One region of the Neobacillus sp. DZ-9 genome, then DNA from elsewhere that is predicted to be linked to it. Evidence: predicted binding sites of a transcription regulator. Region 1 holds the regulator's gene; the other holds the start of a gene.
What was found. The regulator LexA, encoded in region 1, represses DNA repair genes until DNA is damaged. The targets are predictions, from matches to a motif close to CGAACATATGTTCG.

Region 1 (8,390 bases):
GTCTCTGCCTCATAGCTTCCTTGCGCCTCAACTGTTATTAAATCTTGAAAAACTTCTAATTTTGCCGTACTTAGTTTTCCACTTAATTCAATATAGTATGCACCATGATCGGCCTTAAATCCTTTAATTCTCCCCAGCTGTTTTTGAATCAGATTGTGGATTTTCAATACCTCCACTTTTTTGGTTATATAGTCAATTTGTTTTTTTGTTATAAATTGAAGCTCACCGTATGCATGTTGATGTTCCTGAAAAAGCTGATAAAACAGTCGCTCTCTTCCGAAGTAATGGGCGGCAAATTCATCTTCTATTAAATATAGTTGATATTTTCTCACACAAACCTCTCCTTCGCTGTCAACCCTTTTATTTATTATAAAAAAACAGAAACGAAACATTTGTCTTACGGCGGCAAAAACTTTCACTATTTTTGTCGATTGAGAGTTTCCTTACCAAATTTATGAATTCGGTAATATTTTTGAAATTTCCTTTTTTATTTTACAATGTTCAAAGTTTTGTAAAAATTATACTAAGCATACAAATGGAATAAATAATCTTCAATTGCTTTTTCGTGTATTTCATCCTTCATTGCTTCTAATTCTTCTGACATTTTATTTGCCTTCACTGGATCTAACGTGAAGGTACCAGGCAGGTTTTGTTTAAGAATAAATTGAATGCGGAACGTAGTTGGCGGATGAGTAGCATTTAATTGAAATTTTTCTCTTTCGGACCGTAATTTATAACGCAGCCTTTCACGATCCGGCATTTTGGATAAAGCCTTCCTATATTCACTAATTACGTTTGAAGGTGTATCATTCAAGGCAGTCTTTGATAAGGCGTGGAAATACATATCATCATAATGCACTTTTTCCAGTGCAGAAGCTTTGTGTTTGCTTCCGCATGTTTTTGCTGCTAAATAGTCCGCTAAATACTCTCCTTTTTGCGAATCTATCCAAACTAAATGAAGTAATAAGGAATATAGACAATAAGGAATAAAGGAAAGTATTTTCATGAAAGGTTTGGTTAAGAAATCTAGCAAACCAAACGGTTCATTTTGCTCCGAAGGAACTGGGTCTAATAGTGAGTACCAATCATCCAAGGTATTTAACGCGGTATGAAAATAAAATCCATAGGCTAAGTCTTTATTAGAAAAATGGCCCAGTTCGTGAGCCATTATGGAGCATCGCTCTTCGGGGCTCATAGCAGAGAAAAAAGGCAGTCCAATATTTACGATTGTTTTTCTCCTCCAGCCAATCTTCATAATGGAAGCATTATATTCCTCATTGATTATTACCCCATCAATCTTCTTCAGTCCCATAGTTTCCGCAAGGTCGTCCATTACACCATAAGTAGCTGGGAGCTTTTCACGCGGAATAATCCTATCCCCTTTTGCTAACTTAGGCACCCTCGGCCGTGTAACCCAGGCAATGCCAATAAACAAAAGCCCCCAACATATTGAGATAAAATTTGAATGATGAAAAACAAGAAGATAAATTCCTGTAATCAATATCGCAAAACTAAAAGTATGAATAATGGTAGCGAGTAGTATTGCAAGTCCATTTACAAAGGTAATGTTCAATTTCACATTTTGCTCATTCATTATTTTATTGAAAATAAATTGACCGCTTTTTTCACCTAATCGTTCATATAGTCTGTCAATTTTGGATTTCTTTTGTTTTTCTTTATTAGAGGATAAATTATATCCACATTCACACCATGTAATATAACCATTATGTATAGGAATTTTCGATTGGCATTCTGGACATTCCGTAAAGTCCTCGATTTGTTCTTTAATAACTCCACTCAAAAGCTTGTCACCTCATAAAAGCAAAATTTGCTTTTATTATATATGTTCATATTTTATTTTCATACACTTTTCTAATAATTCCCACAACTGAAAATGGATCACATTTACCTCTGCGATTACTTTATACCTTGCACTGGCTTTCAACAAAAAAAAGAACGGATATAATCCGTTCTCCTCTAAAAAATTATTTTATTTATTCAAAAGTGCTTTCACGCGGGCAACTACATTGCTTACTGTGAAGCCGTATTCTTCCATGATTTTTTCACCTGGTGCAGATGCTCCGAACTTGTCGATAGCTAATACATCGCCTTCATCACCAGTATATTTGTGCCAGCCAAAGGAAGCACCTACTTCAATACCAAGACGTTTCTTAACATTCTTAGGAAGTACGGAGTTCTTATATTCTTGAGATTGCTTTTCAAAACGATCCCATGATGGCATGCTTACAACAGAAACGTGAACACCTTCGCCTGCTAAAGCTTTTTGCGCTTCAACCGCCAGGCTTACTTCAGATCCAGTCGCAAGTAATAATGCATCTGGAGTTTCTCTTTCTGATGGAGAAACTACATAAGCACCTTTAGAAACGCCATCGTAGGCGTTAGTGTCTGTTCCCTTTAATGTCGGTAGATCTTGACGTGTTAAAACAAGTGCTGTTGGAGTGTTTTTAGATTCAACAGCCAACTTCCAAGCTGCAGCAGTTTCATTTCCATCTGCAGGACGAATGATTGACAAGCCTGGCATAGCACGTAGCGCTGCAAGTTGTTCGATTGGCTCGTGTGTTGGCCCATCTTCCCCAACCGCAATACTGTCATGAGTAAATACATATGTGACAGGCAAGCCCATTAATGACGCAAGACGAATGGCTGGACGAAGGTAATCAGAGAATACGAAGAAAGTACCTCCAAATACTTGAACTCCGCCATGAAGAGCAATACCATTCATAGCAGCACCCATCGCAAATTCACGAACGCCAAACCAGAAATTACGGCCTTCATATGAACCTGGCATATAATCTTTTGTTCCCTTGATCATCGTTTTATTGGAACCAGCAAGGTCAGCAGATCCACCAATAAAAGTAGGAAGGTTTTTAGCAATTGCATTTAAAACTTCACCAGAGGAAGCTCGGCTTGCAAGAGATTTGCCTTCACTGTAGACTGGAATATCCTTGTCCCAGCCCTCAGGAAGTTCTTGATTTAATGCTTGCTCAAGTTGATTAGCCAATTCTGGATATTCATTCTTATATTGTGCGAAAAGGTCATTCCATTCTTTTTCCTTTTTCTCACCTGTTTCCACAATTAGCTTTTGGAAGTTATCATATACTTCCTGTGGCACATGGAAATCTTCTTCGAATGTCCACTTGTATGCTTCCTTAGTTAATTTTAACTCGTCAGCACCTAGTGGTGATCCGTGAACGCCAGAAGTACCGGCACGGTTTGGAGAACCATAACCGATTACCGTTCTAACTTCGATCATAGTAGGACGATCAAGGTCACTTCTTGCTTCTTCAAGCGCATTTGCGATTTCTTCAAGATTGTTTCCATCTTCTACACGGACATACTGCCAGCCATATGATAAGAAGCGCTCTTTTACGCTTTCCGAGAAGGATTTATCCAAGTCTCCATCAAGTGAAATATCATTTGAATCATAAAGTACAACTAAGCGTCCTAATTTCAAGTGACCTGCAAGGGAAGCAGCTTCAGCAGAAACACCTTCCATTAAATCTCCGTCACCACAGATGCTGTATGTAAAATGGTTCACAAGTTCAAACTTATCTTTATTATAAACGCCTGCTACATGACGTTCTGCCATTGCCATACCGACTGCCATTGCAATACCTTGACCAAGCGGTCCAGTTGTTGCTTCGACACCTTCAGTGTGGCCGTATTCTGGGTGCCCAGGTGTTTTACTTCCCCATTGACGGAATTGCTTTAAATCTTCCATAGATAAGTTGTAACCGGATAAATGAAGCATGCTGTATAACAACGCAGAACCGTGGCCTGCAGATAATACAAAACGATCGCGGTTAAACCATTGTGGATTCTTCGGATTATGGTTCATGAAGCGAGTCCACAATGTATAGGTCATAGGTGCAGCACCCATTGGCATTCCCGGATGACCTGAGTTTGCTTTCTCAATCGCATCTATGGAAAGAGTACGAATCGAAGTAACGGATAAATCATCAATAGTATTAAACATGAATTACATCCTTTCTTCACCACTTGAATACTAGATACATTCTTAATATTATATTGCTACTGAAATTAATTCAACCAATAAACTTAATAAATGAAATTAATTTTCGCTTTGTTTCTCATTTGGACACAACGATGGTTTGTGCATATAAAAAAGGAATACAAAAAATAGTATTCCTTGAATTAATGTAGATTATTTTTCTTTCTTTCTTTAAGTTTTCCTGGTGTGACATCGTTTCCTAATGGATCAACGAACTTTGTATTGGTTAACGTTTCAAGCATGTTGGAACGAAAAGTTGCTAGATACTCACTTCTTAGTTTGGATTGCTCTTTTGCTTCTAATTCCGTTAATCCGGTTGTTTTCGCTTTCCTCGCAAGTTCATTTATTCTTGCCATTTTCTCTTTGGACAGCATTTAAACACCAACTTTCATAAAAAACTGTGTACATAGCAACTGATTTTACTAAAAAAAAGACCTTCTGACAAGGCAAAAGGTCTACTCATCTTGAGATTCCATATATTCCTGGTATCTACGATGAACGGTCGCTTTGGAAATATTATACCCAAATCCTCTTAAAACAGCGGCTATTTCATGAAAGGTTAAATTGTTCTTTCTTAATCTCACAATTTCCTCGACTGGAACTTCGATTTTTTCTCGGCCTGAAGCTTCACCAAGGTTTTTTAAATTTTTTTGGGGGCTATATCCCTGTTCGACAGCCCGTCTCATTCCACGCTTTATTTTTACATTATGGAGCTTTCGCTGGTACTCTTCCACCATACTAACAATTTTCAATACCATAGAATCCGACTCTGAAAGCTGCAATTCACCATTATGAGAAATACAATAAAGTTTAATTCCCTCTTTTAAGATACAGTGCAAAAGTGCAATTTTGGCGTTTCCCCTGCCAAGACGTGTTTCGTCTTGAATTAGAAGGGCTTGTACTTTTTTATCCTTTATCCGTTCCAAAACATGAAGGATACCATCTCTTTCAAAGTCATAGCCGCTTGCCTGTTCTTTAATAATTGAATCAATTTCAAAATGATGCTGTTTTGCAAGTTGTATTAGTTCTTCTTCTTGACGCTGTAACGAGGTTTCCTGCGTTTCCTTATTTGTGCTAACCCGGCAGTATATGATTGCATTCATCCCATTTATTCCTCAATGGCACTTGCAAATTGTGTAGTATCCGGAGCTTCGTTGCTGACTGGGATCATAATTTTATCGCCAGGGAAAATTTGATCACCCACATTTTTATTGTGCTTTTTCACCCAGCTGATAAACTCTTTATTGGATAGAGAGTGCTGGCCTGCATACTGGTCGGATAGCTCCCAGAGTGAATCTCCTTCAGAGACAGTTACTTTTATAAATTTATCCTTTTCATTGGCATTTGACTGAATAGATAAGATTAAGGCAAATGAACAGCTTATAAACATTAGAATTATAGCAAATGAGTATTGGTTCCAAATCTTTTTCATGATTAACACCTCTTAATAGAATATACGTTCGCTTTTGATAGTTTCATTATAATTCGAACGTTTGTTTGTTGTCAACTAGTTATTCGAACTTATGTTTGTATAAAATAAGCGAACATGATATAATTAAGACAACATTAACCAGGCGAGGTGCATTTTATCATGGTAAAGATATCTAAACGGCAGCAGGATATCCTGGATTTCATAAAAGGTGAGGTTAAGAGCAAGGGCTATCCTCCATCCGTACGTGAAATTGGCGAAGCGGTTGGACTTGCATCCAGTTCCACTGTACATGGCCATTTAGCTAGATTAGAAAGTAAAGGTCTTATTAGACGAGATCCAACAAAACCAAGAGCAATCGAAATTTTGGAAGTAGATGAACTTGCTCATATCCCAAGAAACAATGTAGTCAATGTTCCAATCGTTGGTAAGGTAACAGCGGGATTACCTATTACTGCCATTGAAAACGTAGAAGAATATTTTCCACTTCCGGAAAGGCTTGCACCTGCTGATGAACACGTATTTATGCTAGAAATCATGGGTGAAAGTATGATAGAGGCTGGAATTCTTGATGGAGACTATGTAATCGTTAAACAGCAGCAAACAGCGAATAATGGGGATATTGTTGTCGCGATGACAGAAGATGATGAAGCAACGTGTAAGAGATTTTTTAAAGAAAAAGATTTCATCCGGTTGCAGCCGGAAAATTCAACCATGGATCCTATTATTTTACGAAATGTTTCTATTCTTGGAAAAGTTATCGGAGTATATAGACATATTCATTAATAAAGAGTCGGCTTTCAATTGCCGACTCTTGTTTTATCAATACTAATATTGGGAAAATTTTTGATAAATAATTTTAATGATGCTTGTATTTGGAAAATTCAGTATTTTTTCCTATGCTCAAGAGTTTCCAAGTTTAGTATAATGGTAATACACCAAGATTTACCTTAGGTCCAAAAAATTCAGGCTTAAGGAGAGTGAGAAAGAAGTGTTCATTGACATTATTTTCTCGTTAGTGATTGGTGGGTCGGTTGGGATTATTGGACATGTTCGTAAGCATGGTAAAATTATTATGCCTCGGAAAACAAAAAAGTTCCTTTATCTCGGTTTTCTAGAAGAAATGCTTCTAGGTGCGGTTGCAGCCCTTCTTCTTGTTTTGTATACAGCTCCAAATTCCTATGTTGAGAATATTATTTTTTCGCTAGTTGCCGGGATTGCTGGTGATGCTGCACTCTCGGGTTTTAAATTGATCAAACAGAACAGTGATGAGAAATAAAATTTATTACAAACCAGCATCTGGATTATAGGATGCTGTTTTTTTGTGATCTTGTTTTTTTAGTTTGGATGGTTGATTGACCAAAATGCAGGAAAAAGTGCATCGAGGGTCAATGAAATAGTGTTTCATTGACCGACTTGCATGAAAATGTGTCTCTTCGGTAAATGAAAGAGCCTTTCATTGCCCAAAGTGAATGAAATAGATCTTCCAGGGTAAATGAAGTGACAGTTCATTTACCTAAATCCAAGAATCTGTGTTTCCACAGTAAATGAAACTCGCTTCCCGAATGAAGTTATCTTTTTCAACAAATAAAAAAGTCTTGACGCTATAAAAGCGACAAGACTTTCCAATCTTAATACATTGACATATACTGATCGCGTTCCCATTGGTGAACGACGGTACGGAACATATCCCATTCGATCTCTTTTGCTTCTACAAAGTGTTCTAAGATGTGCTCGCCAAGACCAGCTATGATTACTTCGTCTGATTTTAATAGGTCTAAAGCTTGAGCTAGAGTTGCAGGCAGATCGATAATGCCTTCTTCTATTCTTTCTTCCTTGCTCATTACATAAATGTTACGGTCAACTGGTGCAGGAGGAGTTAACTTATTCTTAATTCCATCTAGGCCAGCTTTTAGCAGAACAGCCATCGCAAGGTAAGGGTTTGCAGCTGGGTCAACGCTTCGTACTTCAACACGTGTGCTTAGTCCACGTGATGCTGGAATACGAATTAATGGTGAACGGTTTTGTGCAGACCAAGCAACATAACATGGTGCTTCATAGCCAGGAACAAGACGCTTATAAGAGTTTACAGTTGGATTTGTAACTGCCGTAAATCCAGGTGCATGTTTTAAGATACCAGCAATGAACTGACGTGCAGTATCGCTCATTTGAAGGTCGCCAGTTGGCTCGAAGAAGGCATTTTCCCCATTTTTAAATAAGGAAAGGTTCATATGCATTCCAGAACCATTTACTCCGAATAAAGGTTTTGGCATGAAAGTAGCGTGTAAACCGTGTTTACGGGCAATTGTTTTTACAACCAGCTTAAATGTTTGGATTTGGTCACAGGCTGTTAAAGCATCGGCATATTTGAAATCGATTTCGTGCTGACCTGGCGCTACTTCGTGGTGAGAAGCTTCAATTTCAAAGCCCATTTCCTCTAATTCAAGAACGATATCGCGGCGGCAGTTTTCTCCTAAATCGGTTGGAGCTAAGTCAAAGTAGCCTCCTTGGTCGTTCAATTCTAAAGTAGGCTCACCTTTTTGGTCCAATTTAAATAGGAAGAATTCTGGCTCAGGTCCGAGGTTAAAGTTAGTGAAACCAAGGTCTTCCATTTCCTTCAACACTCTTCTTAAGTTATTACGAGGGTCACCTTCAAAAGGTTTTCCTTCTGGAGTGTAGATATCACAGATTAAACGGGCAACTTTTCCTTTTTCTGCGGTCCATGGGAAAACCACCCATGTATTTAAATCAGGATATAACTGCATATCAGATTCTTCAATACGTACGAAACCTTCGATTGAAGATCCGTCGAACATCATTTTGTTATCAAGTGCTTTTTCTAATTGACTAATAGGAATCTCAACGTTTTTAATTGTTCCTAGAATGTCAGTGAATTGTAGGCGAATAAATTTAACATTTTCTTCTTTT
Region 2 (8,390 bases), on a different contig from region 1:
AGGGCATGTGCTGAATTAATGATTAGACTTGCAGAGGAATATGAATTAATTGATCTTGAAACAATTTATAAAAAAACGAACATCAAAGCTGGGGAAATCACGTCGGAAAGGTATCGTTCTTCACTTGTAACCTCCTGGGATTCGAAAACCTTAAAATTATCCGATATAGAAGTCTCAACGGATGCCGTAGAAAATGCTTTTTACGGCAAAAATATAGTATTTACAGGAAAGTTAAATACCTTCTCTAGAAAAGAGGCTGCACAACTGGTAGCAGATAAAGGTGGTAAACCTCAAAGCGGAATAAATAAGGATACTAATTTTATTGTGGTTGGGGATTTCCAGGATGTAATGATAATAGGAAACAAGTCTTCAAAATTAGAAAAGGCCGAAAAAATGATTCATGAAGGTAAAGAACTTGAAATAATAAGTGAAGAAGATTTTCTGAAAATGCTTTCATGAAATTTAAGGAGGGTCAAGAATGAGCTTTTTAAAATCCTTAAAGAATATTTTAACAACTACAAACGGAACTCAACTACCTGAAGAAAACGGTACCCAAGTAATCAAGCAGCATAAATACTACAAAAAAGTGAATAAACATCTATTTAACTTTGTTCAGACTATCACGTTAAAAATTGAATTTGAAGAAAGTTGGGACAAATTTTTTTCCATCGAGAAGGAAAATCCAAAATTAATTGGTTTTGAGAAAAGGTCTAAAAAGAAGTTCCGTCTTCTTCATAAATCAGAAGAACAATTCAATATATATGCAGCCTACACGATTGAAATCGTAAATAAAGAACAAATAAAACGGGTAATTTTCAAGGATACTCCCATTGAAAAAATGTCTATAGTTGATGCCAATGAAAAAAATGTTATTTTGCGTGAAAAGGAAAACATTGCTTATATCAATCTAGAAAGTGGTAAAGCTTATGTTTACCGTTTTGAATGGCAGCCTTTTTCGAGTGCAGTAGGGGACAATTACTGGCTGGTCGGTACTAGGGAGACTTATGAGGGTCCTGGTGAGTTATACATGTTCGGTACTAACGGTGAACTGAAATGGGCAATAAGCTTCACTGAACCTGCTATGAATACAATGTTTGGCCCCGTTCATTTCACAGCGTACCATTTAAAAGTATCGGATGATTATAGTGACATTTTTGTTTCTAGTATGGATAAGCTTTATAGGCTTGGACCAGATGGAGAACTTAAGGCGAGGATTGCTATTTCCGAATTAAAGGAAGAAGAATTAAGAAGAAAACATGAGGAGACTCAAAGAGCATTATCGGTTCCGCCCCAAAATAGGGATGAAGCAATAAGCCGAATTGCCCAACAAATCGGCGAACAGTTTATTGCTGGTTTTAGCCGATTAACGTTCCATTCGCCTTTCACAGGTTTTGCCCACGACCCATCAACTGATATGCTATTTATTTTGGAAGATGAGGGAAGGGTAACAGGCTGGGATTTAAATGGAAGGCTTATTTGGACCAACACCTTTAAAGAAAAGGGAAGGTACATATCATGGATTGATGAAAAGCTTGTGCTTTCTTTTGTTACAGGCGAGACTCTTTGGTTAGACCGTAATGGATTTTTCGTCTATGGAGCAAAATTGCCAAAAGAGGCGTGGACAATTTCTCCGATTCCAAATCAAAACAAATACTTAATCGTTTGCCAAGATAATCGTTTATATGAACTTAACAAAGATGACGGCAAAATAATCCCTGGGACTGCAGGGCATCCTGGAATGGAGTTATTTAATCGTTCAGGTCATAATATTTTCTTTGACGGGGAAGGAAATAAATCGGGGTATTTTTGGCTTGCTCCTCTTGGGCATGAGTGGGGTATCTTAGAACGGACTGAAATTGATGAATCAACCAATATTAAAAGCACAACAACCAGTGTTGCACCAGAAATAAAAGAAACTAAACCATTTAAATTAGTATGGGAAATTAAAAGTCTGACTGAAGATGGTTTTTTTGGAAAAAGAATCGTCGATTTTAAAAACCGATGTATATATGTTAATGAACGACCAAAAGTAGATGCGAGAAAAATATATGACACGGTAAAGGACGAAGAAGAAAGACGTAAATATTTTGATGCACAAGATTTAGTGTGCTTTGACTTTAAACAAAATAAGTTGTGGTCAAAACGATTTTACAACTATTTGTTTTCAGTGTTCTTAAGCCCAGATAAAGAGCACATATTTATTGGGGTTCCATTAAAGGTGAATATTTCTTATGAACCTGGTTTTATTGTTGTCCTTAACAAAAATGGTGTGGAGGAAGGGAAAATTAAAGCACCTGCTCACGGATTCCATATTGATTTTGTTTCAAACGATGAAGGCATTATTCACTTTACCGTTGATCGTGGTGAAGAGCCAAAAATATATCAATTAATTAAAGATAAAACAGGAAAATGGAAACTAGGGGAGCGAATAAATAAAGACGATTTGCAGAATGAGTTTGGAGCAGGAATATCACAACTAAGCTTAAATAATTTTTCGCTCACGAGAACGGATAAAAAGAAATATAAAGGGTGTTTTGGGGGAAGAGAGCATGAATTAAAAGTAAGTGCTGCCATCTACGAAGCTTATGAAGTTGCCCAAAATAACCTATTAGTAAGAATCGGCAATAAAACAATCACTTATATTGATCAAAATTTTAACAAGATTTGGGAGGTCAAAACAGAAAATGCTGTAACAAGCGTTGTTTTAGGTATTAATACTTTTTTGATCGTTTCTAAAGAGGAAATAGACTCCTATAATTTAACTGATGGCCAGCAAAATTGGAAGATGGCAGCTCCTCCAAAATCAAATGTTAATGATGTGATTTGGTCTCAAAGAATGATCACTTTTATATGGCAATGCGGAAATCAACAAGAATTTTATGTTGCTACAGTTAATGAACACGGGAATATCCGTAACAGTCAACTCTTTAAAGATTTAACTTTCTACAATGATACAGTATTCAATAAAGAACAAAATACATTTATTATTCAAAAGTCCAAGTCAATTGAAAGTTATAAAATTTACTAAGATTGGCTAATTAAACTAATTAAATTAGAGGAGAAAGGGCATTTGGTTTAAAAATCAAATGCCCTTTTGGGCGTATAAAGAAATGGGTTGACATAAAACGCATGAAGAATTCAGGAAACAATTCGAAGCAATATCCAAAGGGGGATATAAACTCTTGTCCGATTACGTAAATGCCAAGACTAAAATCAATGTGATCCACAAGGTTTGTGGGAATCAATTTGAAGTGTCACCACAGCACTTCATAAATGGAACTCGATGCCCAAATTTACAGTCCATTAAATAACCGGATTCTACCATAATATAAGCTTTCTTATTACATTAACTTGCTTCTTCAGTAAAAAAACGTCAAGCCAAATAAGGCTTACACAATGTTTATGTCCTCTTATTATATTACCTTGACTCCGACAACACTATCGAATGCCACCCGCTCGAATTCTCCAGACTTCACCTCAATCCGTAGCTCATGTGAAATAGGATCTATGTAATGAACTAATCCATTAATGTCATGCGTAAATCCGTCATCCCAAACTTTCAACATTACCGGATGGTTATATTCCATCGAGTAAATTATACGCAGGTCGAATTCCTCTGCCTCATGCTCGTCAATAATAGGCTTCTTTATCCGTTCAGTATCGATCCAAAAATCACGCTGCATCTTTGCTTGTTCGGGCTGAAGATAAGCCGCAGCCCATTTGATTTTACCTCGGTCACGTATTGCCATAATTATCACCTCGGTATTATTATACACAAACAAATGTTCTGTATGTAAATAAAAAGAGAAAGAAGAAATAGCTGATAGGAAGTTGGTGGCAGACTGGTGGCAAAAGCAATCATACTGCCTCCAATTCATCTGTAATGTAACGATTATTGAGTAAAATAATTAATTCATTAAAAAGTCTAATTATCCCCTTTTTTTTTTTAGACAAAAAGAATTTAATTCAAACACCTTAGCCAACAAAGGGAATTAAATCGATTGGGGATAAATAAAATGACTTTTTGTAAATCAAAACAAGAATTAAAGTTAATAAATGGTGATGCTCTTAATGAAATAAAAAAGATTGCTAGTAATTCAGTGCATTTAATCTGCACAGATCCGCCTTACTTTATATCAAGAAAGACAAATTTTAAAAAAGGTGGCGGTGACCAAAAGAAATATGGTTCTATTTCAATGGAGTTTGGTGATTGGGATTTAAAAGAGAATAGTATAAATTGGTTCTCCTTATTAAAAGAATTTAAGAGAGTCCTAGTTCCGGGTGGAACAATGGTGATTTTTTATGATATTTTCAAATTGAGTGATATCGCAGGTACCGCGGAAAAATTGGATCTAAAGCAACCTAGAACAGGATTCTGGGAAAAAACTAACCCAGTCCCAATTAATGCGAAAGTAAATTACTTATCAAACCCAAGGGAGTGTTTTATTTCCTTTACTAAAGGGACAAAAAGAACATTTAATTCATATTACGATAGGGCTTTTTATGAAGCACCTATAGTTAGTGGTAAAATAAGATTCCACCCTTGTCAAAAGCCAGTCTCTGTACTTGAAAAAATTATTGCAACTCATACCAATGAAGGTGATACAGTATTGGATTGTTTTATGGGTTCTGGCTCAACAGGACATGCTTGCAATAAATTTAAATCGTAACTTTATAGGGGTTGAATTGGATGATACCTACTTTAAGAAGGCTTCTAAAGTATTACATAATGCTAACGCTAGCTGATATGGGGAAAAATCGTTCTTACTGCTAAGATAAGACTTTTTATGAAAAAAATAGTAGTTGAGAAGTAAAAACGGAACGGACCCATATCAAAAGAAGGCTGCTGTTCTCGAAAAAATCTTTGAAACTCCCAATAATGAAGAACAAACAATATTAGATTGATTAATGGGTTCTGGATTAACCAGGACTGGCTGCTATAAATAATTAGAACATGAATATCATACAACGGAAGAACTGAAAAGATACGTTCCTGCAAGATTAGAGGTAAGACCTGATCAGATAAAAAATGAAGAATAGTTTACTTAGGATTCCCGTAATATGGGAATTCTTTTTGTATTTGGCAATTAAAAACTGTTGTTTATAGCAGTCTGTTTTTGAAAACAAAAAAGCTAAAAATATGCAAGAAATGAATAAAAACTTGATATATTTTCGACTTTGCATCCAAATGAAATTCGATTAATCCCCGTGTTTGTACTAATCTTTACAAAAGTGTGTATCATTTAATATCTCTCTTTTAAATAGTGGTCCACTTTCTGCTTAAAAATTATTATATAAAATTTCAATTCTCCTCTTTCATTAATCTGCTCCGTTAGACAATAAGAAAAGCTGTCAAATTAACAGCCCTTTTAATAAAGTCAATCACCTATAAATAAATTTTACCTGTGCAAACCCGTTTGGAATTACGAACTAGGTGAACTAGCTCATACAGACGATTATATATAAGGATTTTGGCTTAGAAGCCAAATGCAGTTTTATTTTTTTTTATTTTGAAATCGCTGCAACCATTTCTAAAGTAATAAAATAAAATTTTAGATTCATATATTTAGAGTTTCAAAAATCCTATTTTTTCATAATTTTGGTATAATATACATATTCTTTAAAAAATCAAAATTAAAAGGTGGATTTTATATATGGAAAATAGTTCCTAAATAAAAGTTCTTTAAATCAGAATCCCTTTTTTTGCACTAGTTTAATTTTAATACCCTTTGAAATGGAGTGATAGATATGTCAATTACTTTATTAAGCTTCGAAACTTAGATTGAGGGAAAAAAATATTCAGTAAGTTCAAAGATACAAATCATAATAGTTTAGAAAAAATTTTATTATCACTTTATAAAGGAAGTGACTTAAGTGTGTTTGACATTGATTGGTTCCTATCCATATTAGATAAATCAGACATGGCTTATATATGTCAAAAATTCAGACTAACTGTAATCGGTTTTCAACGGAATATGAATAACGCACCCATTAAATCATTAGGAAATACCCTTAAAACAGCCCTTAATAATGGTTTTCAAAAGAAAAAAGGGAATAAAAACGACCATTTACCTTTTGAAGTCATGCTAACGGACATAGCAAAAGATCTGACCGGTAAATACCCGTATATATTAGGACTGTCATTTCACGAATTTGCTGTTCGTGCCGAACTGGAAACGGACTTGAATGCTTATGAAATTATTTCAATCACCTATCATCAATTCCCAAAAGATTATCAAGAACATTATAAATCTATCGTCGCCAACACCAAGGAAAACCGATATATCTTTTATGGATTGTCAGAGGAATTAAGCAAAACCCCCATTGAAAAGATTTATACAATCGTTGGTGCTGACAAACTTCAAGAAAGAAATATCAAATTATTAAAAAAGTTTGAAAACGAATGTTTGCAGTCCAAAGAAGGAGTATTTGGTGAAATTAGAGATTTGATGGATGATGAAGAATCTGCATTTCGAGTTTTAGCTAAAGCGGAAAAAGATTTGCATGTATATATTTTGGTCGCCTTTTTATTAAAAGAAGAGAGGTATAACGATGAAACCTACAAAGACCTTTTTCAAGCCACAGTTCTTGACGTTCAAGCCTATGAATTAGAGCGATTAAATCTAACAGCTAAAGAAAAAGAAGTGGAGATGAAGAACTTTGAAAACAAATTAAAAAAACTAGTAGACGAAAAAAATACATTAGAAAATGAAAATTCGAGTATTGTGACTCATTTGAATACGCTAATAGAAAATGAGAAAGTCCTTAAGGGCAATGTAAAAGAGCTTACAAACAAAATTTCAACATTAGAAAACGTTCTACATAAGAACGAACCACTTCAAATGGTTTATTATCGCATCATTACGGAAAATAACTTTATTGTTGTCACGAAAGATGTTGACCATTTTGTAGGGACCCCTTTTGAAAGCGTAACCATTTTACCATCGGAATTTAGAAAAGAAATTAAGACAAATGCCTTTCATCCATACAAGGAACAAACAGTTTTTGTAACTAGATCCTCTTTCTCCAATGGAACGGAATGGTATCAATTCAAACAGTTTTTAGAAAAACATCATTTGCGTTATGAAGAACTGGGTCAATATGAAATTACCTGTTATATCCAAGAAATTATCCAACACTTAAGTAGGAAGGAAGTTTTGATTTATGCAGACGAAATTTGAACAAAAAGAACTTTCACATACAGATAAGAGGAATATAGAAGAATGTTTTATTCTAGGAAAACTGGCGGATGATGATATTAATTTACCAGGATTGGGCAACGAATCAGGAAAAGCAGTAAGCTATTCGGCGTATGGGGCTCCGGGTAGTATTGTTTTTTATGTACAAGCTTACTCTGACGAACCCCCCCTCTTGAAACAGCTATTAGAAAAACGACCAGAGGATGTGTATATCACATTCGATAACCGCAACAAACTGTATTTAGGACGTGAAAACTATGAGACTTCTGAGAATAAAGTGGAATTTATTAGACAACATTTTGAAAATAAACTGATCCTCTTCAAACCTAAGTTGAGTTATGAAGCCCCAAAGAAAAGATATCACTACAATTTTGATATTGTGTTGGTAGATAATGAGGAAGAACAATCTTCTCATTATGTGGCAATCCCTCATTATAAAAAGGGGATTTCCCATAAACGTTTTGAAAAGTTGTTGATAGACCAAAAACCAATCGAACTTGAGCAGTATAATCATAGTTTTGATATCCCCGAATTCATTGTGTGTGATAATTTTATTTATCACATTCCGGATTCAGAAGTTTTTGAAAAATATAAGGCAAGGACGACCACTTATATTTGCCGGAAACCTGAAGAAATCAAACGAATTGCTTTGCCGCACAATTGGCATTTTTCGATGGCTAAGGCAGCTTATAAAGACCTATGTTTTATTTCGACAAAAAATAGAGGGGAATTAATTGATGAAATCGATCAATCTGGAGATATCATTACAGAGTCTTATAAACAATCGGAAAGAGCGGAAACACAAGAAAAAACGAATGAACCTATCCTTTTAAAAGTTGTAGAAAACGAGGAGGAGCAACATAAAGAGGATATCAATTTTTCATTTCCACAGAATCCCCATCAGGATTTTTCTCCGGAGTACAAATTTTTAGATAGATTAGAAGTATTAGCGGAAGAAAGAGATTTAATTTACGATCAAAATGACTTAAAAAACCTGCATATTTCTTTAAAAACAAGCAAATTCACTATATTGGGCGGTATGAGTGGGACTGGTAAATCTGAACTCGCACGTCTATATGCGGATGCCCTTGGGCTAAAACACGGGGACAACCTATTATTTATACCCGTAAGCCCATCTTTTACGGAACCATCTGATGTATTAGGTTTTTTGAATCAACAGACAGGTATATA

Region 2: the regulator LexA is predicted to act here: its motif matches at 3,776-3,789, upstream of AC59HZ_RS27235 (YolD-like family protein).

Annotation. Positions count from the first base shown of each region.
Region 1 covers NZ_JCAIOL010000002.1:693,796-702,185, reverse strand. The annotation lists gene sirA (sporulation inhibitor of replication protein SirA) at 1-332, opposite strand, end outside; gene AC59HZ_RS07995 (M48 family metallopeptidase) at 524-1,801, opposite strand; gene tkt (transketolase) at 1,991-3,997, opposite strand; gene AC59HZ_RS07985 (DUF896 domain-containing protein) at 4,177-4,407, opposite strand; gene AC59HZ_RS07980 (YneB family resolvase-like protein) at 4,489-5,136, opposite strand; gene yneA (cell division suppressor protein YneA) at 5,142-5,465, opposite strand; gene lexA (transcriptional repressor LexA) at 5,625-6,248, shown strand; gene AC59HZ_RS07965 (DUF4257 domain-containing protein) at 6,454-6,741, shown strand; gene glnA (type I glutamate--ammonia ligase) at 7,094-8,390, opposite strand, start outside.
Region 2 covers NZ_JCAIOL010000014.1:31,786-40,175, forward strand. The annotation lists gene AC59HZ_RS27225 (exonuclease domain-containing protein) at 1-459, shown strand, start outside; gene AC59HZ_RS27230 (ornithine cyclodeaminase) at 479-3,028, shown strand; gene AC59HZ_RS27235 (YolD-like family protein) at 3,414-3,749, opposite strand; gene AC59HZ_RS27240 (DNA-methyltransferase) at 4,017-4,670, shown strand; gene AC59HZ_RS27245 (hypothetical protein) at 5,877-7,181, shown strand; gene AC59HZ_RS27250 (McrB family protein) at 7,165-8,390, shown strand, end outside.